Regions from separate parts of the Promicromonospora sp. CA-289599 genome, predicted to be linked through region 2. Evidence: predicted binding sites of a transcription regulator. Region 2 holds the regulator's gene; the other holds the start of a gene.
The links. The regulator LexA, encoded in region 2, represses DNA repair genes until DNA is damaged. The targets are predictions, from matches to a motif close to TCGAACANNTGTTCGA.
Positions count from the first base shown of each region.

Region 1 (14,840 bases), 710 kb from region 2:
GCGCGGGCAGACCATGTCGCTCGCGCAGCGGGAGTTCGTCGAGGCGGCCCGGGCGGCGGGGGCCAGCGGGACACGCATCGTGTTCCGCGAGATCCTGCCGAACCTCCGCTCGACGATCATCGTGATGTCGACGCTGGCCGTGCCCGGCTACATCGGCACCGAGGCGGGCCTGTCGTTCCTCGGCGTCGGCGTCGTGCCACCCGCCCCGAGCTGGGGGCAGATGATCGCCGCCTCCGTGAAGTGGTACGCCGTCGACCCCGCGTACTTCGTGGTGCCGGGCGTGTGCCTGTTCCTGCTCGTGCTCTCGTTCACCGTGCTCGGTGACCGGCTGCGCGCCGTCGTCGACGCCCAGGAGGGTCGCTGATGCTCCGGTTCCTCGTCACGCGCATCGCGTCGGGACTCGTGGTCCTGCTGCTGGTGTGCCTGTTCACCTATCTGGTCTTCTTCGCGCTCTCGCCGGACCCGGCGGTGCAGATCTGCGGCAAGAACTGCACGCCCGAGGTGATCGACCAGATCCGCGGCAACCTCGGGCTGGACCAGCCGTTCAGTACCCAGTTCTTCCTGTTCGTCGCCGGCATCTTCGCGGGCCGCACCTACGGTGCGGGCGCGAGCGCCGTCGACTGCGCGGCGCCGTGCCTCGGCTACTCGTTCCAGTCCAGCCAGGCGGTCTGGGACATGATCGTGCAGCGGCTGCCCGTCTCCGCGACGATCGCCATCGGCGCCGCGGTGCTGTGGCTGCTCGCGGGAGTGATCGGCGGCCTGCTCAGCGCGGTGAAGGAGGGCACGTTCCTCGACCGGTTCACCACCGGGCTGACCCTGACGAGCATGTCGATCCCCAACTACGTGCTCGCCCTGGTGCTGCAGTACGTGCTGGTGGTCCAGCTCCAGTGGCTGCCGTTCCCCCAGGCGGTCGCCTTCGCGGACGATCCCGTGCAGTGGTTCCTCAACTTCGTGATGCCGTGGATAGTCCTCGCGGTCGGGTACGCGGCCGCCTACACGCGGCTCACCCGCGCCAACGTGCTGGACGTGCTGCGCGAGAACTACGTGCGCACCGCCTACGCCAAGGGCCTGCCGCAGTCGCTGATCTGGCGGCGGCACGCCCTGCGGCCGGCCCTGACTCCGGTGGTGACCATCTTCGGCATGGACTTCGCCGGCCTGCTGGGCGGGGCGCTCATCACCGAGACGGTCTTCGGGATCAACGGCGTCGGCAAGATGGCCGCCGACTCCATCGCCCGCAACGACCAGCCGGTGATCATGGGCGTCACGCTGCTGGCCGGGTTCCTCGTCGTCGTCGGAAACATAGTGGTCGACGTCGTGTACAGCGCCATCGACCCGAGAGTGCGGGTGAACGCATGACGACCGAGTCCAGCCCCAAGAACGACACCGAGGCGCTGCTGCAGGTGCGCGACCTCACGGTCACCTTCACGACGCCGCGCGGCCCGCTCGACGCCGTCCGCTCGCTGGACCTCGACCTCGAGCCCGGCGGCGCGCTGGGCATCGTCGGCGAGTCCGGCTCGGGCAAGTCCATGACCAGCCTCGCGATCATGGGCCTGCAGCCCCGGGCGGCGCGGCGCACGGGCAGCGTGCGGCTGCGCGGGCGGGAGCTGGTCGGCATGTCCGAGGCCGAGCTGCGCCGGGTGCGCGGCGACCGCATCGCCATGGTGTTCCAGGACCCGCTGTCCTCGCTGAACCCGTACTACACGGTCGGGCTGCAGATCGAGGAGGCCTACCGCGCCCACCGTCCCGGCGTGACCCGCCGGGAGGCGCGCAAGGTCGCGATCGCGGCCCTGGAACGGGTGCACATCCGGGACGCTGCGGTGCGGGTGAACCACTACCCGCACCAGTTCTCGGGCGGGATGCGCCAGCGCGTCATGATCGCGATGGCGCTGAGCACCGAGCCCGAGCTGCTGATCGCGGACGAGCCGACCACGGCGCTCGACGTCACCGTGCAGGCCCAGATCCTGGACCTGCTGCAGGAGATCCGCCGCGAGACCGGCACCGGCCTGGTGCTGATCACGCACGACCTGGCGGTGGTCAGCGAGATCACCGACCACATCGTCGTCATGAAGGATGGCGTGTGCGTCGAGCAGGGCGCCGTCGAACAGATCTTCACCAGCCCGCAGCACCCCTATACCCAGGCGCTGCTCGACGCCGTGCCGCGCATCGACGACGAGATCGGCGAGCTGCGTGCGGTGGCGCCCGCCGTCGTCCCCGAGAACGTCGTCCCGAAGAACGGAGGTGCCGCATGAGCGAGCCGCTCCTGAGAGCCACGAACCTGGTCAAGGAGTTCCCGGTGCTGGGCACCGGCGGCCTGCTGCGTCCCCCGGAACGGTTCCGGGCCGTCGATGACGTGAGCTTCGAGCTCCGCGCGGGCGAGACCCTCGCCCTGGTCGGCGAGTCCGGCTCGGGCAAGTCGACGACGGCGCGGCTCGCCGCCCGCCTGCTGGACGTCACCTCGGGCACCGTGCAGCTCGACGGCGAGGACGTCACGACGCTCAGGCGGTCGGCGCTGAACCGCTTCCGCAACGAGGTGCAGGTCGTCTTCCAGGACCCGTACTCCTCGCTCAACCCGCGGCACACCGTCGAGCGGATCATCACCGCTCCCCTGGTCTACCAGGGACGTCCGGTCCCGGGCGACGCCCGGGCGTTCACGCGCTCCCTCATGGAGCGGGTCGGGCTGGACCCGGACCACTCGCAGAAGTATCCGGCGCAGTTCTCGGGCGGGCAGGCGCAGCGCATCGGGATCGCCCGCGCGCTCGCGGTCGGCCCGCGTGTGGTGGTGTGCGACGAGGCGGTCTCGGCGCTCGACGTGTCGGTCCAGGCGCAGGTCATCAACCTGCTGCGGGACCTGCAGCGCGAGGAGGGGCTGACGTACCTGTTCATCGCGCACGACCTCGCGGTGGTGCGGCAGATCGCGACCCGGGTCGCGGTGATGACGCAGGGACAGATCGTCGAGGAGGGCGACCGGGACGCCGTCTTCGGCGCCCCGAGCCACGAGTACACCCGCAGGCTGCTCGACGCCGTCCCGCGCATCCGGCCCGAGTGGGAGCGGCAGCGGCGGACGAACGCCGCCCGGTCGACTGGGGCGACGGCATGAGCGCCGGCACCGGGACCGCGCCACTGACTCGGCGTCCGCAGTACGGCGAGTCAGTGGCTTGGTCGGACCAGGGCGCTGACTCGACGACTCCGGGACGCCGAGTCAGCTCGCTGGTCCGACATGGCAGACCATCACACCGTCACCACATTGCCCGCGTCCACAAGGAGATTCGATGAGCACGAGCACCAACCCAGGACGTCCGCCCTATGCGGGAACGCGTGCCCCCCGGCTGGTCGAGAGCGAGGCGTTCAACGCCCACATGGCGCACGGGTGGGGCGCCCCGGCCGTCGTCGTGCCGATGACGCCCGGGGCGCCCGCCGCCGCTGCCGAGCACCGCCGCCGCCTGTCGGAGCGGATCGGCGCGAGCGACGTCGTGGTCGGCGCGGGGCGCGCGAGCCTGCGCAACGGCGACGTGCAGTACGGGTTCCGCGCGGACAGCGACTTCGTCTGGCTCACCGGCGCGCAGGCCGAGGACGGCGTGCTCGTGCTGCGGGCGAGCGGCGGGAGCCACGACGCGACGCTCTACCTGCCGCCGCCGGCCAAGCCGGGCGAGAGCGCGTTCTTCGGGAACGCGGCGTACGGCGAGCTCTGGGTCGGGCCGTCCCCGGACCTGAGCGACTGGGCGGAGGCGTTCGGCATCGCCGTCGAACCGCTCTCCGCGCTCGACGCGGTGCTGGACACCCTGGACGGGGCGCTCGCGTCGCCGTCCGTCGACGAGGAGCTGGTGCGCAGGTACGGTCTGAAGCCGTCCGAGGATCTCGCCCGAGCGCTGTCGGACCTGCGGATGATCAAGGACGACTGGGAGATCGCACAGCTGCGCGAGGCGGTCGACCACACGGTCACCGGGTTCGAGGCGGTCGTCGCGGAGCTGCCGCGCGCGATCGGCGGGCTGGGCGAACGCTGGCTGCAGGGCACGTTCGACAGGCACGCGCGCACCTACGGCAACGGGCCCGGGTACACGACGATCGTCGGCTCCGGCCCCCACGCGCCGACCCTGCACTGGGTGCGCTGCGACGGCCCCGTGCTGCCCGACATGCCGCTGCTGCTCGACATGGGCGTCGAGGCGAACTCCCTGTACACGGCCGACGTGACGCGGACCATCCCGCCGTCGGGCAGCTTCAGCGCGCTGCAGCGGGACGTGCACGACCTGGTCGAGAAGGCGCACCGCGCGGGCATGGCGCAGATCCGGCCGGGCGTCGAGTACCTCGACTTCCACTTCGCCTCCATGGAGGTCATCGCCCAAGGCCTGCACGACTGGGGGCTGCTGGACGTCTCGGTCGACGAGGCCCTGTCCCCCGGCGGGCAGCAGCACCGCCGCTGGCTGGTCTGCGGCATAGGCCACCACCTGGGCCTGGACGTGCACGACTGCGCCCACTCCGACTACCCCACGTACCAGGCGGCGCCCCTGGAGCCGGGCGTGGTCATGACAGTCGAGCCCGGGCTGTACTTCCACGCGCACGACGAGACGGTGCCGCCCGAGCTGCGCGGGATCGGCGTCCGCCTGGAGGACGACCTGCTGGTCACCGCCGACGGCGCGGAGGTGCTCTCCGACGCGCTGCCGATCGACGCCGCGGGCATCGAACGCTGGACCCAGGAGCGGATGGGCGATGCCTGAGCCGATCGCCGAACCGTTCCCGCTGGACGCCGTCTCGCTGCGGGAAAGCATCTTCACGCGCGCCCGGGACCAGCTGCTGCACCTGGCGCACGCCTACCCCGTCGACCGGCTGCTCGCCGTCTTCCGCGCGAACGCCGGCCTGGACACCCGGGGCGCGCTGCCGCCGGGCGGGTGGGAGGGCTTCGGCCACCCCGACGAGCAGGCCTGGGGGCCCGACGAGTACCCCGGGCGCGAGGCGGCGCCCACGGCGAACCTGCTGCGCGGACACTACGCGGGGCACTTCCTGTCCATGCTCGCCCTGGCCTACGCCGGTACGAACGACGCTGCCCCGCGGGCCGAGCTGAAGGCCAAGGTCGACGACATGGTGGAGGGCCTGCGTGAGGTCCGGGATGCGCTCGCGGCGTCGGGCCGCTACAGCCATCCGGGGTTCCTCGCGGCGTACGGCGAGTGGCAGTTCTCCCGGCTGGAGGGCCTCGCCCCGTACGGCGAGATCTGGGCGCCGTACTACACGTGCCACAAGATCATGGCGGGCCTGCTCGACGCGCACCGGCACGCGGGGTCGCGGACGGCGCTGGAGATCGCCGCCGAGATGGGGCGCTGGGTGCACGGCCGGCTGTCCGTCCTGTCGGCGGACCAGCGCAGGGACATGTGGTCCCTGTACATCGCGGGCGAGGCCGGCGGCATGAACGAGGTGCTGTGCGACCTCGCGGTCCTGACCGGCGACAAGCGGTTCGCCGAGACGGCCCGGCTCTTCGACCTGGACTCGCTGCTCGACGCCGCTGCCGCCGGCCGGGACGTGCTGGACGGCATGCACGCCAACCAGCACGCCGCGACCCTGCTCGGCTACCTCGCGCTGCACGACCTGACGGGCGAGGCGCGCTACCTGGACGCCGTGGTCAACATCTGGGACATGCTCGTCCCGGGGCGCACGTACGCACACGGGGGTTCCGGCGAGAACGAGCTGTGGGGTCCGGCGGGCGCCGTCGCGCGCGACATCGGCAACCGGAACGCCGAGACGTGCGTGGCCTACAACATGCTCAAGCTCGCCCGCGCCCTGTTCGAGCGCACCGGCGACGCGCGCTACGCCGAGTACCACGAGCGGGCGGTCACCAACCAGGTCCTCGGCTCACGGCACGACGTCGACTCGGACGACTCACCCGAGGTCACGTACATGTTCCCGGTCAACCCGGGGGCGCTGCGCGAGTACGACAACGTCGGCACGTGCTGCGGCGGCACCGGGCTCGAGAACCACGTCAAGTACCAGGACTCCGTCTACTTCCGGTCCGTGCGGGGCGGTGAGCGCATCCTCTGGTTCAACCTCTACGTGGCCTCGGCCCTGGACTGGGCCGAGCAGGACGTGCGGGTGGTCCAGGAGACCGCGTACCCGCTGGAGGGCGGCAGCCGTCTGCTGGTCGACGCCTCCGGCGACCTCGACCTTCGGCTGCGGGTTCCGGGCTGGGCCGCGGGTGGGTTCGCGGTGACCGTCGACGGTTCGCCCGTGGCCGTGGACGCCGTTCCCGGACAGTACGTCTCCCTGCGGCGGGACTGGGTGCCGGGCACGGTGGTCGAGATCAGCATGCCGCTGGCCCTGCGCGAGGTGCCGGCGCCCGACGACGCGTCCCTGGTGACCCTTGAGCTCGGGCCGACCGTCTTGCTGGCCCGCAGCGCCGCCACCACCTGGCTCCCGGTCGCCGCGGCGACCTGGCGACGCCTCGACGGGACGCTTGACGCCCCCCTGACGAGGGCCGACGACGGGACGTGGCGGCTGGGCGACCTCGTCCTGGAGCCCGCGTGGTCCGGATCGGACGCGCGGTACCACATGTATCTGCGGCGGGCCGATGCCCGGATCGCCTTCGCGGGCGCGGGCGCGGGGTTGGACGCCGGCGCGGAGCCGGCCGACTCCGGCGTGCCCAACGTGGCCCGCCGGGACGGCGACACGTTCCTCGACGTCCTGTGGTCGGACGGCGGCTTCGCCTCCCGGCCCGAGTTCCTCCGGGCTGTACTGCGCACCGCTCACGAGTTCGTCGGTCTGGGGCTGCTGAGCGCCGCCGAGGCGCGCGACGTCCTGCGGGCTGCCGCACGCTCCGGCGTCGGACGGGACATGGGAGACGTCGGCGGGATCGCGAACGAGGCGGAGGCCGCGCGTGAAGAAGCCGCTCTCCTCGCTGAGGCGCCCACGGCCGCCTTCGCCGGCTCAGCGCCCCGTGTCGAGGTGGTGCCGGCCACGGCGCCGAGCGTCACCGGCTGGTACCACCGGCCGGCTGAGCTCACCGTTGCGGCGCGCGCCGACGTCGGCGAGCCGACCGTCGAGGTCCGGGTCGGCGACGGGCCGTGGCGACCAGCGGGAGCCGAACCGCTACGGCTCGGCGACGGCGTCCACACCGTCACGGCGCGCGCCGTCGACTCCGAGGGACGGGAACGGCACGTCGTCAGCGAGGTAAGCGTCGACACCACGCCGCCGGTGACCACCGCGACGACCCGCCGCCTTGGCCTGCACGGCGTCGAGATCAGCCTCGCCGCCACGGACGACGTCTCCGGCGTGGACAGCATCCGGTGGAAGGGGCCGGACACGTTCTGGGCGACCTTCCGCGAACCGTTCACGCGGGCCTTGGGCGACGCGCCTCAGGTCATCGAGTTCACCGCCACCGACCGGGCGGGCAACGAGGAGCCGGTGCAGACCCTCGAGCTCCCGCCCGCCGGCTGACCGCGCGCACGACAACCCGCTGCACACGCACCGCATCAGAAAGGTGGTTCTCCGGGGCCGAACAAGCCGGTCGGCTCGGCGGGTCCGTTGGGTCCGTTGGGTCCGGCCGGTACGGCACCCGGCTCGGTAGTGGCGTACCGCCGTGGCAGGCGTCGGCCGGTCAGGGCTCGCAGACTCAGGTCGTGACTGGTGTCCGGGTCGACCTGGTCGATGTCGACGTGAGTGTCCAGCACGGTCGGTGGTCGGTGCTGGGTGCGGCCGGTGGGAGTGGTCCAGGTCGTGATCCCGGTCGCGGGGTCGCGCACGACGCCCCAGCCCGCGTGGGTCTTGAGCAGGTGATGCCGACGGCACAGAGCGTGCAGGTTCCATGCGCTCGTCTGCCCCCGCCCGGCCGCACCAGCGGTGACGATGTGGTTCTCACGCTGATGGCCGTGGCCGGGGCCTCGGCCATCGTCCCGATGATGGTCGAAGGGTTCGATGTGGTCGAGGTCGCATAGTTCGGCCGGGAGGTCGCAGCCAGGGAAGGTGCAGGTGTCATCCCTGGCCTCGACCGCTGCGCGCAGGACCCGGCCCGGTTGGTAGGCGGTGGTGGAGTAGTCGACCAGCACCCCGGTGACCGGGTCGGTCACCAGGCGCTGCCAAGTCGCGTCCTGCGCGATGAGCCGGGCCGTTTCAGCCGGGATGGGTCCGAATCCGTTCAGGTCGCCGGGTGCGTCGTCCAGACCCAGGAGCACGCTGGCGGGGACCGTCACCCGTACCACCGGGCGGGTCGGAATGATCCGCACCGGCCGGACTATTACCTGCTGGACGGGGGCCCGGCCACCACACGAGCAGACCGGAACCTCCGCGCGCTCATCCCCATCGGTCGACGCCGCATCGCTCTCGGCGGGCCCGTCCTTCGCCGTGGTTCCGGTGGTCTCGGTGGTGCCAGTCGTGCCAGTCGTGCCGGTGTCCGTGTCACCCTGTGTGCCCGTGTCGGTGAAGCGGTCGACGGGTAGAAGTCGGCCCGTGACGATCCCCGTCAACGAGTCCGCGCGGAGCTGTGCCAGGTTGCGGTCCTCGCCGCTGGTGCGGCGCAGCTGGTGGGCCATGTCGTCCACCACACCCCATACCGCAGCCGCGTCGGCCGCCGGCAGGTAGGCCGACACCCAGCCCATGTCGTTCTCGGCACGGTCCAGCTGCACGCTGCGGCGCTGTGCCTCGGCTCGCGCGGTGGCCGCCGCGCCGTGGCGGGCCTTGGCGAACGCGAGCATCCGAGCCTGCAGCCACCGCCAGGTCCGGTGCGGGGCCTGCGGCAGATACCGCTCGATCGCTTCCGATCGCTCGGCCACGGTCAGCTGGGACGCGGAGCGCAGCAGGGTGTGTGCCTTGCGCACGTCGATCCGCCCAGCGGCCAGGGCTGCGATCACCCTCGGGTGCTGGGCACCGGACTCGGCACGCACGACGACCTCGGTACCTTCCGACTCGGTCACCACGAGCTCGCTGGTGACCTGCCCGACCAGCGAGCTGTGCGCGAGCGGGTTGGTCTCCCGGGCGGCGCGTTCGGCCACAACCCTCGCTTGCACCCCCGCAGCCCAGGACTGCAGGCGCCCGCATGCGGCGACCAGGTCACCCAGCGCGCCGTCCGGAAGATCCTCCAGAGGGTCCTCGTCCGGGACCGCGCTCGCACCGACGCCTACGCCGACCGCCTCCGCGACCACCCGCGCCAGCTCTGCGCCCGGCATATCACTCAGCGCCGCCCGCAGCGCCTCCACCGGCCACAACGCCACCGGCAACGTATCCGGCGGCCAGTCCGGCATCGAGTCCAGCCACCCAGGCATCTCCGGCAACCGGTCCGGTCCGGCGAATGCGTCCCAGTCCCCGAACGGGATCGCCTCATCGACCGGCGCGCCGCCGGGCATGACGCCGTCGCGCATGACGCCGCTGGACAGAATTTCACGCATGCCAGCACACTCCTCACCAGGTATCTGAGATCAGGCAGGTATCCGAAGCCAAGGCTAGCCGTGGGCGCCATTCCTACGGACGTTTGTTCGACCCTATGGCCGACCACCCACACTCGCCCGACCTTCTGCCAACCGCGTAACCCGGGTCGCCCACATGCCCAGCCGGTCAGCTCGCCGAGCCGCCGCCAGTTGAGCTCCAGGGCAGCCCGTTCCGTCTGAGCAACGGCGCCCTCGCCGCCATCCGGACCTCAGAGCGCGGAGCCCGCGGCCCACATCCGACGGCGAGTGTCGATGTCAGTGGCTCGGCATAGCGTCCTTCCCATGAGCGAGCCACAGCCCTTCACGGTCCACGTCCCCGACCAGGTCCTCACCGATCTGCGCGAGCGACTGGCGCGCAGTCGGATCCCGGACGACTCGCCCCGGCGTCCGGCGTCGGGCATGACCGCGGCGTACCTGCGCGAGCTGGTCGACCACTGGATCAGCTGGGACTGGCGCGCCCGGGAGGCCTGGCTCAACGAGCATCCGCAGTTCATCGCGGAGCTCGACGACGTCGACCTGCACTTCGTCCACCTGCGCTCGGACCGGCCCGACGCGCCGGCGCTCCTGGTGCAGCACGGCTGGCCGCACACGTTCGCGCTGCAGCTCGACTTCGCCGACCTGCTGCCCGACTTCCACGTGGTGGTCGCGAGCCTGCCCGGATTCGGGTTCTCCTCGCCGTACGTCGCGGGGCCGATATCGGAGAAACGGCTGGCCGCGACGATGCACACGCTGATGACGGACGTGCTCGGCTACGAGCGGTACTTCACGTACGGCGAGGACGTCACGGCGAACGTCAGCGACCTCATCGCCGCCCGCTACCCCGAGCACGTGGCGGGGATCGTCGCCACCCACGCGCACTTCCCCACCAGCGACGAGCGCGCCGCCCTCGGCGACCCCGAGGTCAAGGAGTTCTTCGACGACATCGCCGCGAAGCACCAGACCGACGGCGCCTACGGCCACGTGCAGGCCACCCGGCCCGACACCCTCGCGGCCGCGCTCAACGACTCCCCCGCCGGCCTGCTGGCGTGGCTCGCCGAGAAGCTGGTCGAGTGGAGCGACACGCCGCCGGGCGACCCCCGCGCGGTGGAGCGCCGCATCTCGCGGGACCGCCTCCTCACGGAGGCGACCATCTACTGGGCTACCCAGACGATCGCGTCATCGTTCCGCCCCTACTACGAGGGGGCCGACCAGCCGGATCCGATCCCGCCCACGAACGTGCCCGCGGCGGTGTTCATCCAGCGCCACGAGGCCGGCTACCCCGAGGTGCTCGCGCGCCGCCACTATCTCGATCTTCGCGAGTTCGACCGCCTCGAGGAGGGCGGTCACTTCTCGGTGGCCGAGGTACCTGCCGAGATGGCGGCGCGCATACGGGGGTTCGTCCGCTCGGTCGGCTGACCCGGTCGGCTCGAACCGGAGCTCAGGCCTTCGGTTCGAGCCGGATCACCGGGAACTTGCGGTCGGTGTTCTTCTCGTACTCCTTGGCGTCCGGCCAGTACTCGGCCCAGATGCCGTAGAGCCGCTCCCAGTCGGGCTGCCCCGGCCGGACCACGGTGGTGGTCACGCGGATGGTCTTGTCCCCGATCTCGATGGTCGCCTCGCCGGGGCCGTCCTCGATGTTCGCGACCCAGGCCGGGTCCTTGGGCGCGCCGCCGAGCGAACCGGTGATGACGTAGGCGTCCCCGTCGGCCGCGGCCACGAGCGGCGTCACGTAGTCCTTGCCGCTGACCCGCCCCACGTGGTGCAGCAGCACGAGTCGCTTGCCGGTGAAGTGCCCGCCCATGACGTCGTCACCCACGACGCCCGCGTTGGCCCGGAACGCCTCGATGACGCCACTGTTCATGTCTGCCATGTTGTCCTCCGCAGTATTGGTCGGCCACTTCGGTCGACTAACCGGACTTTACCCCGCTTACGCGATTCCCGATAGCATCCACGGATGAGTACACCGCTGACCTGGGGCACACCGCACCCTGAACGGGCCGACGCCGCCCGGAACCGTCAGCTGCTGCTCACCACCGCCCGCGAGCTCATCGCCGCCGACGGTCCTGACTGCCTCACGATGGACCGGCTCGCCGAACGCTCAGGGCTCGGCAAGGGCACCGTGTTCCGGCGGTTCGGCACCCGGGCGGGAATCTTCCAGGCACTGCTGGACGACAACGAGCGCGCCCTGCAGCAGGAGATCCTCTCCGGGGCCCCACCGCTCGGTCCGGGCGCTCCGCCGGTCGACCGCCTCGTCGCCTACGGAACTGCCCGCATCCGCTTCCTCACGGAGAACCACGAGATCGCCCGGTCCGCGATCGAGGGCCGACCGACGAACGGCCGCCGCCCGCCGCTGTCCCAGATCCACATCCGGGTCCTGCTCCGCGAGCTCGACCTGCCCGGCGCCGACGTCGACCTGCTCGCCGGGCAGCTCACGTCCGCGCTGGAGGGCCCGCTCCTCCTCCGGCTCTTCGACGGCCCTGAGCCGGACCGGTCAGGGCTCACCGACCGCTTCGAGGCCGGCTGGCGCTACCTGGTCGAGCGCGTCTGCCTCCCGGCGGTCTGACCGGCACGTCGCCGACCAGCGACCACCGGGCGCCGTCATGCGTGGGTCGACGACTCGTGACGTGCGTGCTCGGCGGGCTCGAGCTGGAAGGTCGAGTGCTCGACGGACACGTCGAACTCGGTGGCGACGCAGCGCTGCAGGGCGTCGAGGACCGGGGGTGCCTGCCCGTCGCGGAAGCAGGCGTCCCGCACCACCACGTGCGCGCTGATGGTCGGCAGGCCGGTGGCGACGAGGGAGGCGTGCAGGTCGTGCACCGACTCCACGTTGTCCACCTCCAGCAGACGGGCCCGCACCTGGTCCAGGTCGATCCCGGCCGGCGTCGACTCCAGCAGCACGTTCGCCGAGTCGGTCAGGAGCTTCGCCGCGCGGGGCAGGATCAGCAGCGCGATGACGAGCCCCGCGACGGCATCGGCGCGCTGCCATCCGGTGGTCGCGATCACGACGGCCGCCACGATCACCGCGACCGACCCGAGCGCGTCGTTCGCGACCTCCAGGAAGGCGGCACGCAGGTTGAGCGACGCCGACCGGCCGCCCGCCAGCACCAGCAGCGCCACGACGTTCCCGACCAGGCCCACAATGCCGAACACCAGCAGGCCCGGGCCGGGTGCTTCGGCCGGACCCGCCAGGCGGCTCACCCCCTCGACCAGGGCGTAGACGCCGACGGCGAGCAGCACGGCGGCCTGGGCCAGCGCGGCCAGGATCTCGGCCCGCCGGAACCCCCACGTCCGGCGCGGCGACGGCGGCCGCAGCGCGAGCGACGCCGCGAACAGCGCGATGGCCAGGCCTGCGACGTCGGTCAGCATGTGCGCGGTGTCGACAAGGAGCGCGAGGCTGCCCGTGAGCACGGCGCCTACCGCCTGCGCCACGAACACGGCCGCCGTGATCCCGAACGCGACCGCCAGGCGCCGCCGGTTGCTCTCGTCACCGGCGGCGCCATGGGCGCCGTGGTGGTGCTGGTGGTCACCCATCGACTGCAGCCTTTCGCTGGTCGCCATCGTGCTCGTGCTCATCATGGCCGTGCTCGTCATGACCATGGTCGTGCGCCAGCTCGCCCTCCCACGCCTCGCGGCCCTCGTGGATCGCGAATGCCGCGATGACGAACCCGGCGACGGCGTCCACCCAGCCGGCACCGGTCAGCGCGAACACCACGAGACCGACGAGCGTCGACACGGAGAGCAGCACGCAGATCCGTGTCTCGGCGGCGTCGGCCAGGATCAGCGGGTCGGCCAGGGCCACCCCGACGCGGCGCTTGGCCTCGGCCAGTAGCGGCATGACCACGAGCGACGCGACCAGGAGCCCGATCGCGACCGGTGAGCTCTCCGGGGTCGCACCGACCACGAGACTGCGCACACCCTCGACGGTGACGTAGCCCGCGAGCAGGAAGAACGTGATCGCGACGAGGCGGAGCGTGATGAGCTCCTTGCGTTCGTCGGCCTCGCCGTGCCGCAGGCGGGCGGAGAGCCGAAGGCCCACCAGCACCGCCGAGATCGACTCGATGCCGGAGTCGATGCCGAACCCGATCACCGAGACGAGCCCCGCCGCGATGCCGGCGGCGATCGCGACCACGCCCTCGACGACGTTGTAGGCGACGGTGAACTTGGCCAGCCGCAAGCCCCGTCGCGTCAGCCGCTCCGTCGTCTGCGCCTGCGTCTCCGCGCCCGGCCGGGTGCTCATGACGCGACCCCTTCCGGCGCGGACGCGTGCGCGGCCGAACCGTCGACACCGTAGACCGGGCACAGCGCGACGGCGTCGCCGGTCAGTGCGAGCAGCCGCTCCGCGGACTCGAGCACCGCGAGCGTCGCCTCCGGGTGGGTCAGCGAGAACACGGAGGCCCGGCCCTCCGGCCGGGACTCGACGAGTCCGCAGTCCCGCAGGCACGCCAGGTGCTTGGAGACCGTCGACTGGGCGAGGTCCAGGTGCCGGGTCAGGTCGACCACGCGGTGCTCACCGAGGGCGAGGTGCCGCAGGATCGCAAGCCGGGACGGGTCCGAGAACCCGTGGAACAGGCAGGCCGCCACCGCCATCGCGGCAGGCCCGTCCGCGACTGCATCGCCATCCACCTCTATCATCGCCATGCAGCGATGCTAACAGGCGCGCTACGCGACCGCCCGCGCGCGCCAAGCCGCAGCCGTCGCGTCCAGGACTGCCGACCACGGCGTCGGGCGGACGCCGAGCACGCTGGTGGTCTCGGCAGCGTCCGCGACGAAGGGCTGGTCGAACTGGTAGAGCACACCCAGCGCCTCGCGCACCAGCGGCACCGCGAGACCTCCGGCCCGCACCGCGATGCGCGGCACGCGCCGCAGTCGCGGCTCACCGGTCCCGGCCCGCGCCCCGAGCTCGCGCAGCACCTCACGGACGGTCGCGGGCGCGTTGGACGGCACCAGCCACGGCGAACCCCAGGCCCGGTCGTCGGCGCCGAGCGTGATGAGGGTAGAGACCACGTCGTCGACGGCGGTCCACGTGTGCGGCTGGTCAGGATCGGCCAGGACGGACGCCGTCCTGCCCGCGAGCGTCGCGGCCGCGTAGGTCGGCAGCAGCCCGTGCGACTCAGGGACGGTCGGCCCGATGTAGTCGGAGGCACGCGCCTCCGTGACACGCACGCGTCCGGCCCGGTGCGCGGCGAGCGCCTCCTGCCAGACCCGCGCCCGGACCTCACCGAGGGCGCTCGACGGCGCGAGCGGCCGGTTGCGGGTCATCGGCCCGTCGACCGGCCCGTAGCCGTAGAGGTTCCCGAGGCTGACGAGGACCGCGCCCGAGCTCTCTGCCGCGCGCAGCACCGACGCCGCCAGGGGCGGCCAGCCGCGCTCCCATGCCGGGTACGCCCCGGGGTTCGCGCAGTTGTAGACGACGCCGACCCCGCGGGCGGCGTCGGCGAGCGCCGTGGCGTCCGTGGCGTCGAG
Region 1 is NZ_JBNJNI010000001.1:5,476,634-5,491,473, reverse strand. Features, by position in the region: gene ACQEVI_RS24420 (ABC transporter permease) at 1-364, shown strand, start outside; gene ACQEVI_RS24415 (ABC transporter permease) at 364-1,356, shown strand; gene ACQEVI_RS24410 (ABC transporter ATP-binding protein) at 1,353-2,249, shown strand; gene ACQEVI_RS24405 (ATP-binding cassette domain-containing protein) at 2,246-3,097, shown strand; gene ACQEVI_RS24400 (aminopeptidase P family protein) at 3,270-4,712, shown strand; gene ACQEVI_RS24395 (glycoside hydrolase family 127 protein) at 4,705-7,416, shown strand; gene ACQEVI_RS24390 (HNH endonuclease signature motif containing protein) at 7,452-9,359, opposite strand; gene ACQEVI_RS24385 (epoxide hydrolase family protein) at 9,681-10,793, shown strand; gene ACQEVI_RS24380 (nitroreductase/quinone reductase family protein) at 10,816-11,247, opposite strand; gene ACQEVI_RS24375 (TetR/AcrR family transcriptional regulator) at 11,332-11,940, shown strand; gene ACQEVI_RS24370 (cation diffusion facilitator family transporter) at 11,976-12,908, opposite strand; gene ACQEVI_RS24365 (cation transporter) at 12,901-13,614, opposite strand; gene ACQEVI_RS24360 (ArsR/SmtB family transcription factor) at 13,611-14,015, opposite strand; gene ACQEVI_RS24355 (NAD-dependent epimerase/dehydratase family protein) at 14,037-14,840, opposite strand, start outside.
Region 1: a site for LexA is predicted at 9,435-9,450, ahead of ACQEVI_RS24390 (HNH endonuclease signature motif containing protein). Genes of this name have one in related genera too.

Region 2 (14,840 bases):
GTGGACATCATCGCCGCCGCAGCCGCCGAGGTGCTCGGCGCACCGGTCATGCAGGAGGCCACGCCGGACGCCGGCATACAGGGCGGGAACCACCACCGAGAGACGGACCGCCGAGGAGAGGAAGACAAGTGATCGTCACACGGATCGCCGACCTGGACGGCACCGACCGCGACGTGCGGTCGGAGACCTGGCGTAGCCGCAGGCTCGTCCTCGCCAAGGAAGGCGCGGGCTTCTCGTTCCACGAGACCACCATGTATGCCGGGACCGTGACCGAGATGTGGTACGCCAACCACGTCGAGGCCGTGTACTGCGTGGGCGGTACCGGACAGCTCGAGAACCGGGAGACCGGCGAGGTGCACGAGATCTCGGACGGCACGATGTACCTGCTGGACGGCAACGAGAAGCACACCATGCGCCCCACGACGGACATGCGGCTGATCTGTACGTTCAACCCGCCCGTCACGGGCCGGGAGGTGCACGACGCCGACGGCGTCTACCCGCTCATCACGCACGAGACCGCACAGGAGGAGGCTGCCGTATGACGACGGACACCACCAGCAAGGACCTGTACCCCACCCGTGTCGAAGGCGACGCCTCCGAGATCCCGCGCCAGGACAAGGTGGTGTGGGGCAGCGCGGCCGACGGCCCGCTGGGCCAGGACGAACTGGACGGCTTCGACCGGACCGGCTACCTCGCATTCGAGGACCTGGTCACGCCGGACGAGGTGCAGGAGTTTCGTGCGGAGCTGCAGCGGCTCTCCACCGACCCCGAGGTCCGAGCCGACGAGCGCACGATCATCGAAGGCACCTCGCAGCAGGTGCGGACCATCTTCGAGGTGCACAGGACCAGCGAGATCTTCGCGCGGATCGCACGCGACCCCAGGGTGGTGGGGCGGGCCCGGCAGATCCTCGGCTCCGACGTCTACATCCACCAGAGCCGCGTCAATCTCAAGCCCGGCTTCGGTGGCGGCGACTTCGCCTGGCACTCGGACTTCGAGACGTGGCACGCCGAGGACGGCCTGCCACGGATGCGGACGGTCAGCATCTCGATCTCGCTGACCGACAACTACTCGTTCAACGGCCCGCTGATGATCATGCCCGGCACGCACAAGACCTACGTGTCCTGCACCGGCCGGACGCCGAACGACAACTACAAGTCGTCACTGGTGATGCAGAACGCCGGCACCCCGGATGAGGACATCCTCACCCGCATGGCCAGCTCGCACGGCATCGACGTTCTCGCCGGCAAGGCCGGCAGCGCGATCATGTTCGACTGCAACTGCATGCACGGCTCCAACGGCAACATCTCGCCGTTCCCCCGATCGAACATCTTCCTGGTCTACAACAGTGTCGAGAACACCGCGGTCGAGCCGTTCGCAGCGCAGAAGGCTCGACCGGCCTTCCTCGGGAGCCGGGACTTCACACCGGTCAGCTGAGGCAGCGCCGAAAGACAAGGCCGCTGACCTGGTCGTTCACCAGGTCAGCGGCCTCCATCACCGATGGATCAGCCGGACTTGCGGCGGAACATCTTCTGCACGGGGCCGGTCGTCTCCGAGCCGTGCACCGCGCCGGTGTTCACATCGCCCGCGGAGGTCCGGCTCCGAGCCGCGTTCTTGCGGTCCAGAGCCTCCTTGAACTTCGCCTTCGCGTCCGTGCTCGGCGCTGTCGCGACCTTGGGCTCTTCAACACCCTTGGTCTCGGCCACCTCGGCATTGGGCTTCTCGTCCGTCACACCGATCACCTCCTCTTGTTCCGGGGGTCCCTCGATCGGGTCCGTCGTCGGCCCCAGCCTGCACCACGGCGCAGCCGGGTGCCAACATTTTTGGATTTCACCTGGGCGAGCGCGGCCGACGACGGCGCGCCGGGCCGGGCCGGCTCCTATGCCTGAGCGGCGGCGGCCCGCTCGGCGCGCTCCGCGCGGAGCGAGGTGATCGCGCTCTCGAAGTCCTCGAGCGAGTCGAACGCCTGGTAGACGCTCGCGAACCGGAGGTAGGCGACCTCGTCGAGCTCGCGCAGGGGGCCGAGGATGGCGAGACCCACCTCGTACGCGTCGATCTCCGCGCTGCCGTTGCTCCGCAGGGTCTCCTCGACCCGCTGGGCCAGGATCGCCAGGTCGTCGTCGCTCACCGGACGCCCCTGGCACGCCTTGCGCACACCCGCGGCGACCTTGTCGCGGCTGAACGGCTCGGTGGCGCCGGAGCGCTTGACCACGGACAGGCTCGCGGTCTCCACGGTGGTGAACCGCCGGTTGCAGTTCGGGCACTGCCGCCGCCGCCGGATCGACAGGCCGTCGTCGGCAGTCCGCGAGTCCACCACGCGCGAGTCGGCGTGGCGACAGAACGGGCAGTGCATGCTCACTCCTGCGTGGTCGACCATCGACCGGAGGCCTCCGGTCGCGCCCCGACCGTAAGCGGGCAAACCACCCCCTTGCAACATAGCCGCAACATTCGTCGGTGAATCGACGCCTTCGGTCACTCCTTGGGCAGGAGCAACAGCTCCCCGACGCGCACGCTGCCGGTCGACATCCCGTTCAGCTCCTGCAGCCTGCCGACCGCGTGCCGCACGTCCTCGCCGGGCCTCGCGACCTCCTGGGCGAAGCCCCAGAGCGTCTCGCCCGGCTGCACCGCATGCACCCGGACCTCGGTGGGCTCCCCCGGGGAGCTGGCGACCGCCGTCGCCCCCCACGTGACCATCGGTGCGACCAGCAGCATGGCGAGCAGCACGAGGACCACGCGGCCGCGCCGGGTGAGCCGCAGGCCGGCCAGGCCCAGCCGGTCGGCGAGCGTGCGCCCCTCCGCCGGGGTGTACGCACGAACCGCAGCCGGTCCGGCCGCCGGTGCGTACGCCCGGCCATACGACGGCGCATACGCCTGTTCATACGTCGGGGTGTACTGCCGCAGCGGGATCACGTCCCCCATGGCCCCTCCTCGAAGTGTGCAGAGCTTCTGTCGTTCATACAAGCGTTCGTCGAACGCCCGTACCATTGTGTAGCACGGGACACCGTCCATGTCGAGACACGCTCGAACATTCGTTTGAGCCGAGCGCGTTTGTGACCTAGAGTGGGTAGCGCACAGGAGAACATTTGTCGGAACGGGAGGGGCACGGGCATGACGGGACGGGACGGGACCAGCGACACGAGAGCCGTCGACACGGCAGCCTCCGGCGTCGCCACGCTGGACACGCCAGCCGACAAGGCGGTCGCTGACGTGCACACGATCTCGCCGACAGACCGCCTCACCGAACGGCAGCGCCTCGTGCTGGACACGATCCGGCAGTCGTTCGAGACGCGCGGCTATCCGCCGTCGATGCGCGAGATCGGCGAGGCCGTCGGGCTGGCCAGCCCGTCGAGCGTCAAGCACCAGCTCCAGATGCTCGAGAAGAAGGGCTTCCTGCGCCGCGACCCCAACCGGCCGCGCGCCATGGAGCTCGTGGAGCCGATGGCCGAGCAGGTCGACAAGCCGACGCGCGGCGAGATCCACTGGCCCGAGCCGCGCCGCAGCGGCCAGGTCCACTGGGGTGGCTCCGTGCCCGACGACGCCAGCACTCCCCCGCCGTCGTACGTGCCGCTCGTGGGCCGGATCGCGGCCGGTGGCCCCATCCTTGCCGAGCAGGTCGTCGAGGACGTGTTCCCGCTCCCCCGCCAGCTGGTGGGCGACGGCGAGCTGTTCCTCCTCAAGGTCGCCGGCGACTCGATGGTCGACGCCGCGATCTGCGACGGCGACTGGGTGGTCGTGCGGCAGCAGAACGTCGCGGAGCAGGGCGAGATCGTCGCCGCCATGATCGACGGCGAGGCCACGGTCAAGACGTTCAAGCAGACCGACGGTCACGTGCTGCTGCTGCCGCAGAACCCGGCCTACGAGCCGATTCCCGGCGATGAGGCCCAGATCCTCGGCCGCGTGGTCGCGGTGCTGCGGTCCCTGTAGCCGGTAGGGCGTCCAAGGACGACGAGAACGGGGTTGTGTTCCGATGCCGATCCGGCAGGAACACAACCCCGTTCTCGTCGTCCTTGGGGCCGTACGGCCGCTGCGTCAGAAGCCGAAGCGCTTCTGGACCGCGCGCACGCTCTCCGCCGAGGCGCGAAGGCCCGCCAGCTCGTCGTCGGACATCGGCACCCGCACGTTGGCCGTGACACCCCGCCGGTCCACGAGCGACGGCACGGACAGACACACGTCGCTGATGCCGTGGTAGTCGTCCAGCAGCGAGGACACCGGCATGATCCGGCCCTCGTCGTTGAGCACCGCCTCGATGATGCGGGTAGCAGCCAGGCCGACGGCGTAGTTGGTCGCCCCCTTGCCGGAGATGATCCGGTACGCGGAGTCGACCACCTCGCGGTGCACCTCCGTACGCACCGCGACGTCGAGCGGCTGCTTGCCGCCCAGGGGCTCCCAGTCGAGCAGCGGCACGCCGCCGATCGAGGCCGAGCTCCACAGCGCTATCTCCGAGTCGCCGTGCTCTCCGGCGATGTACGCGTGCACGTTCCCCACCGCCACGCCGCAGCGCTCGGCGAGCACCACGCGGAGCCGGGAGGAGTCCAGGACCGTGCCGCTGCCGAACATCCGCTCGCGCGGCAGGCCGGAGATCTTGAGCGCCGCGTAGGTCACGACGTCCACCGGGTTGGTCACCATGACGTACGTGGCGTCCGGCGCGACGTCGACCAGACCGGGCAGGATGTCGCGCATCAGGCCGATCGTTCCCTCGGCGAGGTCGATCCGGGTCTGCCCTGGCTTCTGCTTCGCCCCCGCGGTCACGACCACGACGTCAGCTCCCGCGCAGACGCCGACGTCGTCCGAGCCGATCACCTGCGCCTGGGGCGTGAACATGAGGCCGTGCTGGAGGTCGAGCACCTCGGCCTCGACCTTCGCCCGGTTCACGTCGTGCAGGGCGATGGTCCGCGCCGAGCCCCGCGCGAGCGCGGCGAACGCCAGCGTGGAGCCCACCGCGCCCGCGCCCACCACAGCGATCTTGGTGGTGCGGGTGCCGGAGGACCGGTCGGCCGGGATGTCCGAAAGGGCTGCCATGCTCCCCAGACTAGGTGTCGAGCCGGACTAGGTGTCGAGCCTCGCCAGCGCGGCGCGCACCAGTGCTGGGTCGGTGGTCGGCCAGAACCCCGGCATCGAACGAGTGAGGAACGATGCGTAGCGGGCCGTCGCGAGGCGCGGGTCGAGGACCGCCACCACTCCCCTGTCGTCCATGCTCCGCACGAGGCGCCCGGCCCCCTGTGCGAGCAGCAGTGCCGCGTGCTGCGCGGACACCGCCATGAACCCGTTGCCGCCTGCCTGCTCCACTGCCTTGGCGCGTGCCGCCTTGACCGGGTCGTCGGGGCGCGGGAACGGGATGCGGTCGATCAGCACGAGCTGGCACGACGGACCCGGCACGTCCACGCCCTGCCACAGGGACAGCGTGCCGAACAGGCATGCCTCCGGATCCTCGGCGAACTCGCGCACGAGCGTGGGCAGCTGGTCGTCACCCTGCGCCAGGATCGGGAGGTCGAGCCGCTCGCGCATGGCCTCGGCCGCGGCGTTCGCGGCGCGACGCGAGGAGAAGAGCCCGAGCGTGCGGCCGCCGGCGGCGGTGATCAGCTCCGCGATCTCGTCGAGCTGCGCCTCCGTCGTCGGCTCGCGGCCGGGCGCCGGGAGGTGCCGCGCGATGTACAGGATGCCCTGGCGCGGGTAGTCGAACGGGCTGCCGGCGTCGAGACCCTGCCACGGCGGGGCATCCTCGCCCTTGAGGCCGAGCGTGCCGGCCACCGCGTCGAACGTGCCGCCCAGCGCCAGCGTGGCCGACGTGAAGACGCCCGTCGCCTCGCCCAGCAGGTGCATCCGGATCAGACCAGCCACGTGCAGCGGCGCCGCGTGCAGCCGGGTCACGTTGTCGGCGAACCCGCCCCAGTTGTTGTCAGGGCGTGAGCACCACAGCACGTCGGCGGTCGTGTCCTGGAACGACATGCGTTCCGCCGTCTCGAAGAGCTGCAGCATGGCGCCCTGCGCCATCTTCAGGCCGGGTTCGGGCTGGCCCGGAGCCTGTCCCTTGCTACCGCTCGCCTCCGGCTTGAGCGTGCTCAGCACCTCGCGGGCGGCGTCGCGCACCGCGGCCACCGCCAGGCGCAGCTCGTCGGGCAGACCGTTCGGGAACCGTTCGGCGGGGGCCGTCACCAGCAGCGTCCCCAGCGCCTGGGCCGCGGCGTCCAGCGCATCGGTGTTGGTGCCCGCGTGCCGCCGTGCCAGGCGTGCCGCGCTCTCCACCGAGGCCATGGACAGGTCCACGGTCGCCGAGGACGTGACCCGGTCCGTGAGCTCGTGCGCCTCGTCCACCACCACGACGTCGTGCTCCGGCAGGATGCCGGGGCTACCGGTGGCCGCGATGCCGAGCATCGCGTGGTTGGTCACCACCACGTCGGCCTCCCGGGAGGTGGCCCGAGCCTTGTCGGGGAAGCACTCGGCGAGCATCGGGCACTTGCCGCCCAGGCACTCCATGGCGGTCACCGAGACCTGGCGCCACGCCCGGTCCGGCACGCCCGGCACGAGGTCGTCGCGGTCGCCCGACTCCGTCTCGTTCGCCCACTCGTGCAGACGGCGGACGTGGTCGGCGAGCGTGGCGCCGTCGTCCCTGCGCCGGCCGCGAGCGCCGCCGGAAGCCGCGGGCTCCTCGGTGCGCGGGTGGTCCTCGCCGCCGGGCAGGTCGAACAGGGTGGGCTCGTCGGCGGGGTACCCGCCCCCGGCCTTGTGCACGCAGAGGTAGTTGTGCCAGCCCTTGAGCAGTGCGATCTTCGGTTCGCGCGGGAGCTGCGGTGTCACGGCCTTGGCCACGAGCGGCAGGTCGCGCGTGATGACCTGGCGCTGGAGGGCGAGCGTCGCCGTCGAGATGATGACCTTGCTCTCGGCGGCGACCGCGTGCCGGACGGCGGGCACCAGGTAGCCGAGCGACTTTCCGGTGCCGGTACCCGCCTGGACGAGCAGGTGCTCGCCCTTCTCGATGGCCTCGCCGACGGCCACGGCCATGCGGTGCTGGCCGTCCCGGCGCCCGCCGCCCAGCTCACCGACGGCGAGGTCGAGAAGCTCCTCGACCTCGGGGATGTCGGTACTTGCGGGGGGCGCGTCGGAAAGGCTGGTCACGCACTCGATCCTAGGCCGGACCACCGACATGCACCCCATCTCGTCCACAGGTGCCGGCGGCCGGCCGAAGGGTTATCCCTTGACCGCGCCGCCCAGTCCGGCGCCGCTGAGGAAGAGGCGCTGGAAGGCGAGGAAGAGGGCGATCGGCAGCACCGTGGAGATCGCGAGCGCCGCGAGGAACACGTCGAGCTCGAGGTACGGGGCGATGGCGGGCAGCCGGACGGAGAGCGGCTGGTGGGCCGGGTCCGGGAGGACCAGCAGGGGCCAGAGGTAGTCCTTCCAGGCGGCGATGACGGCGAACACCGAGACGACGCCGAGGATGGGCTTCGACATCGGTAGCACGATGCTCCACAGCAGCCGGAAGGGTCCGGCGCCGTCGACCCGGGCGGCCTCGAAGATCTCGCGCGGGAGGCCGTCGAAGAAGCGTTTGACGAGCAGCACGTTGAACGCGCTGGCGCCCATGGGCAGCCAGACCGCCCAGAACGTGTTGAGCAGGCTGATGTGGACGATCGGCACGTCGAGGATGGTCAGGTACAGCGGGACGAGGAGCACGACGGACGGCACGAAGAGCGTCGCGAGCACGAGAGAGAAGATGACGTTGCCGTACCTGGGCCGTAGCACCGACAGCACGTAGCCGCCGGTGGTGGCGACGAGGATCTGGAAGAACCAGGCCCCCAGCGCCACGATCAGCGTGTTGACGAAGTAGTGGTCGATCTCGGCCCGGTTCCACGCCGTGGTGAGGTTGGCCCAGTCGATCCCGGTGGGGAACATCCCGAGCGGCTGGCGCAGGGTCTCTTGGGTGGGGGTGACGGCGGCCTTCGCGAGCCAGAGGATCGGCCCGAGCCCGAAGACGACCAGGGTGACCAGCAGTCCGCCCTGCAGGACGCCGAGAGAGGTGCGTACGCTCGGCCGGCGCCGGTCGTGCGTCGAGACGATGCCGCGTTCGATGGTGGCTGCCATGTCAGCTGCTCCAGGGTCGGGTCACGCGGAAGTACACCGCGGAGAGGACTGCCAGGACGCCCGCGAGCATGAGGCTCAGGGCGGTCGCGGCTCCGTAGTTGCCGCCGAGGCTGCTCCCGAACGCGTAGTCGTAGATCAGCATCAGGATGGTGAGGGTCGCGTTGTTGGGGCCGCCCCCGGTGAAGAGGAACGGTTCGAGGAACACCTGTGAGGTGCCGATGATCTGCAGGATCAGCGTGATGAAGAGGACGCCGCGCAGCTGCGGCAGCGTCACGTGCCAGATCTTGCGCCAGACGCCCGCGCCGTCGACCTCCGCGGCCTCGTAGAGCTCGGTCCGCACCCCGACGAGCGCGGCGAGGTAGATGATCACCGTCCCGCCCGCCGCGGCCCAGGTCGCCTCGAGGACCAGGGAGGGCATGGCGCTGCCGGCGTCCTGGAGCCAGGGGTAGGGGCCGAGCCCCACCCAGCCGGCGATGGTGTTGAAGACGCCGGTGTCGGAGGCGTCGTAGAAGAACTTCCACAGCAGCACCGCCACGACGGGCGGCACGACGACGGGCAGGTAGGCCAGCGCGGAGAAGAGGCCCCGCATCCGCCGTACCTCGCTCATCAGTACCGCGGCGGCCAGCGGCAGCGGGTACCCGAAGACGAGCGCGAGCAGCGCGAACCACAGCGTGTTCCGGACGGCCTTGCCCAGCAGGGGGTCCTGCAGCACGAACACGAAGTTGTCGAGCCCCACGTACACGGGAGCCGTGACGAGGTTCGTCTCCTGGACGCTCATGACGAGCGCGCGGCCGATGGGAAACCAAGAGAAGACGCCGAACACGAGGATCATGGGCAGGGCGATGATCAGGGTGCTCAGACCGCCCTCGCGCAGCCAGTCCTTGGGCGTGCGGCGTCGGGTGCGGCGCGCCGCGGTGGACGACGGCGGTGGTGCCTGCGCCGCTACCGGGCGCGGGCTGGAGATGGTGGTCAACGTGGATCCTCCTCGTCGATGGTCCGGCCCGCCACCCTGCGGCGGTCGAGCCTGTCGAGGCCTCGGTGGGTCCCGACAGGCTCGACCAGCAGGGCGCGAGCCGGGCCTGCGGCGGTCAGCTGCGGTCGAGCAGGGTCTGGACCTGGGTCTGCGCGTCGGCGAGCAGGGCGTCGATGTCCGCGTTCTCGTCGGTCAGCACCGCCTGGACCACCGGGTCGAGCGTCGCGTACACGTCCTGGGTCGCGACGGCGGGCTCGGGGATGACCGGCTGGTCGAACATCTGCTCCGTCATCGGTGCGAAGTTCTCCAGCGGGACGTTGACGAGGTCCTTGATCCAGCCCTGCTGCTCCTCGTACGCCGCCCGGTCGAAGATCGGCAGGGCGGGGGCGCCGACGGGCTGGTCGGTCTCGGCGGCGACCTCGGCCTCGGCCACGGCCGCGTCCTGGTCTGTCAGCTTGGAGACGTAGTAGAAGTCGATCCACTTCACGGCGGCCGCCTGCTCGACCTCGGACGCCGCGGAGCTCACCGCGGCGAGCGTGCCGCCGCCGAGCGTGCCGGCGTCGTCGCCCTCCAGGGGCAGCACGGTGACGCCGTACTCGTCGGGGTTCATCTGGTTCTGCGTGAACAGGTTGGGGTAGTTCGCACCGCCCGAGATGTACATGCCGATCTTCCCGGCGGCGAAGTCCTGGTTGATGGTGCCCCAGTCGTACAGGAAGCTGGAGCCCATCGAGTCGTCCTCCCAGCGCATCTCCTGCAGCATCTCGAGCGCCTGGACCGTGGCGTCGTTGTCGACGGTGGCGGTCGTCTCCTCGCCCTCACCCTCGACGATGCGGCCGCCGAGCGCGTACGTCTCGGTGGTGAGGATCCAGCCGCCCGTGTTGCTCTGCGTCATGTGGGCGTAGCCCGCCTGACCGGTCTTGTCCGCGATGGCCTTGGCGGCGTCGCGCACCTCGTCCCACGTCGCCGGCGGGTTGTCCGGGTCGAGCCCGGCCTCCTCGAAGAGCGCCCGGTTGTAGTGCAGGCCCTGGTTGTAGGCGGCGATCGGGACGGCCCACATGCCACCCTCGGCATCCTGGCCCGCCGCCGCGATGGTGGGGTTGAACTGGTCCGCATAGGGCAGCTCGGCCACCAGCTCGCTGACGTCGGCGATCTGCCCGCGCTCGATGAGCGCCCGGCCGTCGGTGAACGGGATCGGGAAGACGTCGGGCAGCGTGCCGCCCGCGAGCTCGGCGGCGAACGTCGTGCCGGACCAGGTGAACTCCTTCGTCTCCACCTGGATGTCCGGGTTGGCCTCCTCGAACTGCGCGATGCGCTCGTCGAAGGCGTCGATCGCCTCCTGCTCGAGACCGGCGTCGATGGAGACCTCGATGGTCACGGGGCCCGTGGGCTCCGCGGCCGGCTCGTCGGACGAGCCGCAGGCCGTGAGGGTTCCCGCGACGGACAGAACACCCACCAGGGCGAACGCCGCGCGCTTCTGTGCTGACTTCATTGTCACTCCTTGGTCGTGTGCCGCTGGGGCGGCCTCTCTGGGGGAAAGCCGATCTGGGGAAGCCGAGTAGGGATGAGGGGGATCAGGACGGCAGGTCGAGCCAGACGGCGGTGTCCGGTCCGATCTCGCCGTCGGCGGGGCCGCTCGCCAGGAGCACCGTGGCCCCGGCGGGCAGGGGGACGGGAGCCGTCCCGAGATTGACGACGCACGCGAAGCGGGCGCCGCGGGTGAAGGCGACGACGTCGTCGCCCTGGCTGTCGACATCGAGGTCGAGGTCGCGGCCGAGCCACGTGAGCTCTTCGGCGTGCAGCGCCGGGAGGTCGCGCCGCAGGTGCAGCGCGCGGCGGTAGAGGCTCAGCATCGAGTCGGGGTCGCCGGCCTGCGCCTCCACGGAACGGTCGCTCCAGCCGGCGGGCTGGGGCAGCCAGGGCGCCGCGCCGCCGTCGGGCCCGAACCCGAGGCTCGAGCCGGCCCGGGTCCACGGGATGGGGACACGGCAGCCGTCCCGGCCGGGGTCGACGCCGTCGGACCGGAAGTGCATGGGGTCCTGGATGAGCTCCTTCGGGACCTCTGCCTCGGGCAGGCCGAGCTCGTCGCCCTGGTAGACGTACAGGGCGCCGGGCAGTGCCGCGACCAGCAGCGCGGCGGCTCGCGCCCGGCGCGTACCGAGGTCCAGGTCGGACGGCGTGCCGAACCGCTTGGCCGCGAAGTCGAAGGACGAGTCCTCCCGGCCGTACCGGGTGACGGGTCGCGTGACGTCGTGGTTCGAAAGCACCCAGGTGGCCGGTGCCCCGACCGGGGCGTGCGCCTCCAGCGTCATCCGGATCGACTCACGCAGCTCCTTCGCGTCCCAGGGGCGGGCCATGAAGTCGAAGTTGAACGCGGTGTGCATCTCGTCGGGGCGCAGGTACTGGGCGAACCGCTCGTGGTCCGCGAGCCACACCTCGCCCACGAGGACGCGCGGCTCGGCGTACGAGTCGGCGACGCGCCGCCAGCCGCGGTAGATGTCGTGGATCTCGTCGCGGTCCAGGTGAGGGTGCTCCCCCGGGCCCGGCGTCTCCGGGACCTCCGGCAGTCCGGGGTCCTTGACGATGAGCGCCGCCGAGTCGATCCGGATCCCGGCCGCACCCCGGTCGAACCAGAACCGCAGGACGTCCTCGTGCTCCTGCCGGACCTCGGGGTGGTTCCAGTTCACGTCCGGCTGCTCGGGGGTGAACAGGTGCAGATACCACTGGCCGGGCGTGCCGTCGGGGTTGGTCGTGCGGGTCCAGGTCTGGCCCTGGAAGCTCGAGACCCACCCGGTCGGGATCTGCGCCCCGTCGGCACCCCCGCCGTCGTGGAACCAGAACCGCTCGCGCTCCGGCGAACCAGGGCCCGCCGCGAGCGCCGCCCGGAACCACTCGTGCTCGGCCGAGATGTGGTTGGGGACCACGTCGACGATGGTCCGGATACCCAGCTCGCGGGCCTCGGCGATGAGCGCCTCGGCGTCGTCCAGGGTGCCGAACGCCGGGTCGATCCGGCGGTAGTCCCGCACGTCGTAGCCGCCGTCCGCCAGGGGCGAGGCGTACCAGGGCGTGTACCAGATGGCGTCCACGCCCAGGTCCCGCAGGTACCCCAGCCGCGAGCGGACGCCGGCGAGGTCACCGGTCCCGTCGCCGTTCCCGTCCGCGAAGCTGCGGGGATAGATCTGGTAGATCACCGCGCTGCGCCACCACTCGGGCCCGGCGGGTTGCGGGTCTGCTGCAGGCTCGGACGTCGTCGTCATGCAGTGAACCGTAAGTCACATGACAACGAGTGCGCAAGAACTCGACAGGTCCCTTATCGATTTGTGACAACCTTCGCGGCAGCGGTCGACGCGCGGACCACGAGCTCCGGCTCGAAGAGCAGCTCGTCGCGCGGCACGTCGCTGCCGTCGATGAGCGCGGCGAGCAGGTCGACGGCGGCCCGTCCCATCGGCTCGATCGGCTGGCGGACGGTGGTCAGCGCCGGGTCGGTCGAGTTCATCAGCGCCGAGTCGTCGAACCCGACGACCGAGACGTCCGCCGGGCACGACAGCCCGACGCGGCGTACCGCCCGGATCGCACCGAGGGCGAGCGGGTCGCTGGCGCAGACGATCGCGGTGGCGCCGCGCTCGATGAGCCGGTTGGCCGCTGCCTGACCGCTCTCCAGCGAGTACTGCGAGTGCACCACCAGACCGTCGTCCAGGTCCAGGTCGTTCCGCTTCGCGAACCGGCGGGCGGCGGCGAGCTTGCGCTCCGACGGGACGTGGTCGGCCGGGCCCAGCAGCAGGCCGATCCGCTGGTGCCCGAGCGACGCGACGTGGCCCATCGCCTGCTCGATCGCCACGAGGTCGTCGGTCGCGACCCGCGGGAAGCCGAGGTCCTCGATCGACGCGTTCATGAGCACGACGGGCAGCCCGAGGTCCTCCAGCCGCCGGTAGTGGGAGTGGTCCGCCTCGCGCTCGGCGTAGAAGCCGCCCGCGAAGATCACGCCGGAGACCTGCTGCTGGAGCAGCAGATCGATGTACTCGGCCTCGGTGACGCCGCCGGCCGTGCGGGTGCAGAGCACCGGCGTGTACCCCTGCTGGGCCAGTGCGCCGCCGATCACCTCCGCGAACGCGGGAAAGATCGGGTTCACGAGCTCGGGGAGGACCAGGCCGACGAGCTTGCCGCGGCTGCCCCGCAGCTTGGTGGGCCGCTCGTAGCCCAGCACGTCCAGCGCCGTCAGCACGGCGTCCCGGGTGCCCTGGGACACTCCTGGCTTTCCGTTGAGCACACGACTGACCGTCGCCTCGCTCACGCCGACCTTCTTCGCCACATCCGCTAACCGTCTCGACATGACGTCGATCCTAGTCACGGATAACGCAAACCGCTTGCAGGGATTGCATGGTCCTGCAAGCGGCTTGCGTATCCCGGCGTCGGACGCCGGCGGCGGATCAGGAGGCTACGGCGACCTGCCGCAGCTCGATGGCGAGCTGCTCGTCCACCCGTCCACGCAGGTGGGTCCCCGCGGCGACGTGCTCGGTCAGATCGATGTCGCCGTGCTCGTGCACGCGGTGCACCAGGTCGCCCCGCTCGTACGGGACCACCAGGTCGATGGCGACGCCCGGGCGCGGCAGCTCGGCCGCGACGCGGGCGCGCAGCTCGGCGATGCCCTCGCCGGAGTGCGCGGAGACGACGGCGGTGTGCCGCTCGCGCCGCTGGATCCGGCCGACGACCGTCGGGTCGGCGATGTCGGCCTTGTTCAGCACGACGATCTCGTGCACCTTGTCGAAAGCCGGGATCTCCGAGAGCACCTCGCGCACAGCCGCGATCTGCCCCTCGGGGTCCGGGTGGGACGCGTCGACCACGTGCAGCAGGATGTCGGCATCGCCGACCTCCTCCAGCGTGGACCGGAACGCCTCGACGAGCTGGGTCGGCAGCCGCCGCACGAACCCGACGGTGTCGGTCAGCGTGTAGACGCGGCCGTCCTCGGTCTTGGTGCGGCGCACGGTCGGGTCCAGGGTCGCGAACAGCGCGTTCTCGACGAGCACGCCCGCACCGGTCAGCGCGTTCAGCAGCGAGGACTTGCCGGCGTTCGTGTAGCCGGCGATCGCGACCGCGGGGATCGCGTTGCGCTTACGGCTCAGCCGCTTGGTCTCGCGGGCCGGCTTCATCGCGACGATCTCACGCCGCAGCTTGGACATCCGGTCACGGATGCGCCGCCGGTCCAGCTCGATCTTGGTCTCACCGGGACCACGCGAGCCCATGCCTGCGCCCGCGCCACCCACCTGGCCACCGGCCTGGCGGGACATCGAGTCACCCCAGCCGCGCAGACGCGGCAGCAGGTACTCGAGCTGGGCGAGCTCGACCTGAGCCTTGCCCTCACGGGACTTCGCGTGCTGCGCGAAGATGTCCAGGATCAGGGCGGTGCGGTCGACGACCTTGACCTTCACCACGTCCTCCAGCGAACGACGCTGGGACGGGGCGAGCTCGCCGTCGACGATCACGGTGTCGGCTCCTGTCGCCATGACGACCTCTGCGAGCTCCAGAGCCTTGCCGGAACCAAGGTACGTGCCCGGGTCGGGCTTCTGCCTGCGCTGGAGCATGCCGTCCAGCACCTGGGAGCCGGCCGTCTCGGCCAGTGCGGCGAGCTCGCGGAGCGAGATCTCGGCGTCGCGGGCCGCGTGCTCGCCACCCGTGAAGAGGCCGACGAGCACTACCTTCTCCAGGCGCAGCTGCCGGTACTCGACCTCGGTGACGTCCTCGAGCTCGGTCGACAGGCCGGCCACGCGGCGCAGCGCTGTGCGCTCCTCGAGCTCCAGCTGG
Region 2 is NZ_JBNJNI010000001.1:4,762,253-4,777,092, reverse strand. Features, by position in the region: gene ectB (diaminobutyrate--2-oxoglutarate transaminase) at 1-132, shown strand, start outside; gene ACQEVI_RS21285 (ectoine synthase) at 129-542, shown strand; gene thpD (ectoine hydroxylase) at 539-1,435, shown strand; gene ACQEVI_RS21275 (DUF5302 domain-containing protein) at 1,504-1,731, opposite strand; gene nrdR (transcriptional regulator NrdR) at 1,878-2,351, opposite strand; gene ACQEVI_RS21265 (LysM peptidoglycan-binding domain-containing protein) at 2,471-2,917, opposite strand; gene lexA (transcriptional repressor LexA) at 3,107-3,922, shown strand; gene ACQEVI_RS21255 (L-lactate dehydrogenase) at 4,028-5,017, opposite strand; gene ACQEVI_RS21250 (ATP-dependent DNA helicase) at 5,045-7,111, opposite strand; gene ACQEVI_RS21245 (carbohydrate ABC transporter permease) at 7,184-8,071, opposite strand; gene ACQEVI_RS21240 (carbohydrate ABC transporter permease) at 8,073-9,044, opposite strand; gene ACQEVI_RS21235 (ABC transporter substrate-binding protein) at 9,160-10,533, opposite strand; gene ACQEVI_RS21230 (glycoside hydrolase family 13 protein) at 10,616-12,298, opposite strand; gene ACQEVI_RS21225 (LacI family DNA-binding transcriptional regulator) at 12,352-13,371, opposite strand; gene hflX (GTPase HflX) at 13,469-14,840, opposite strand, start outside.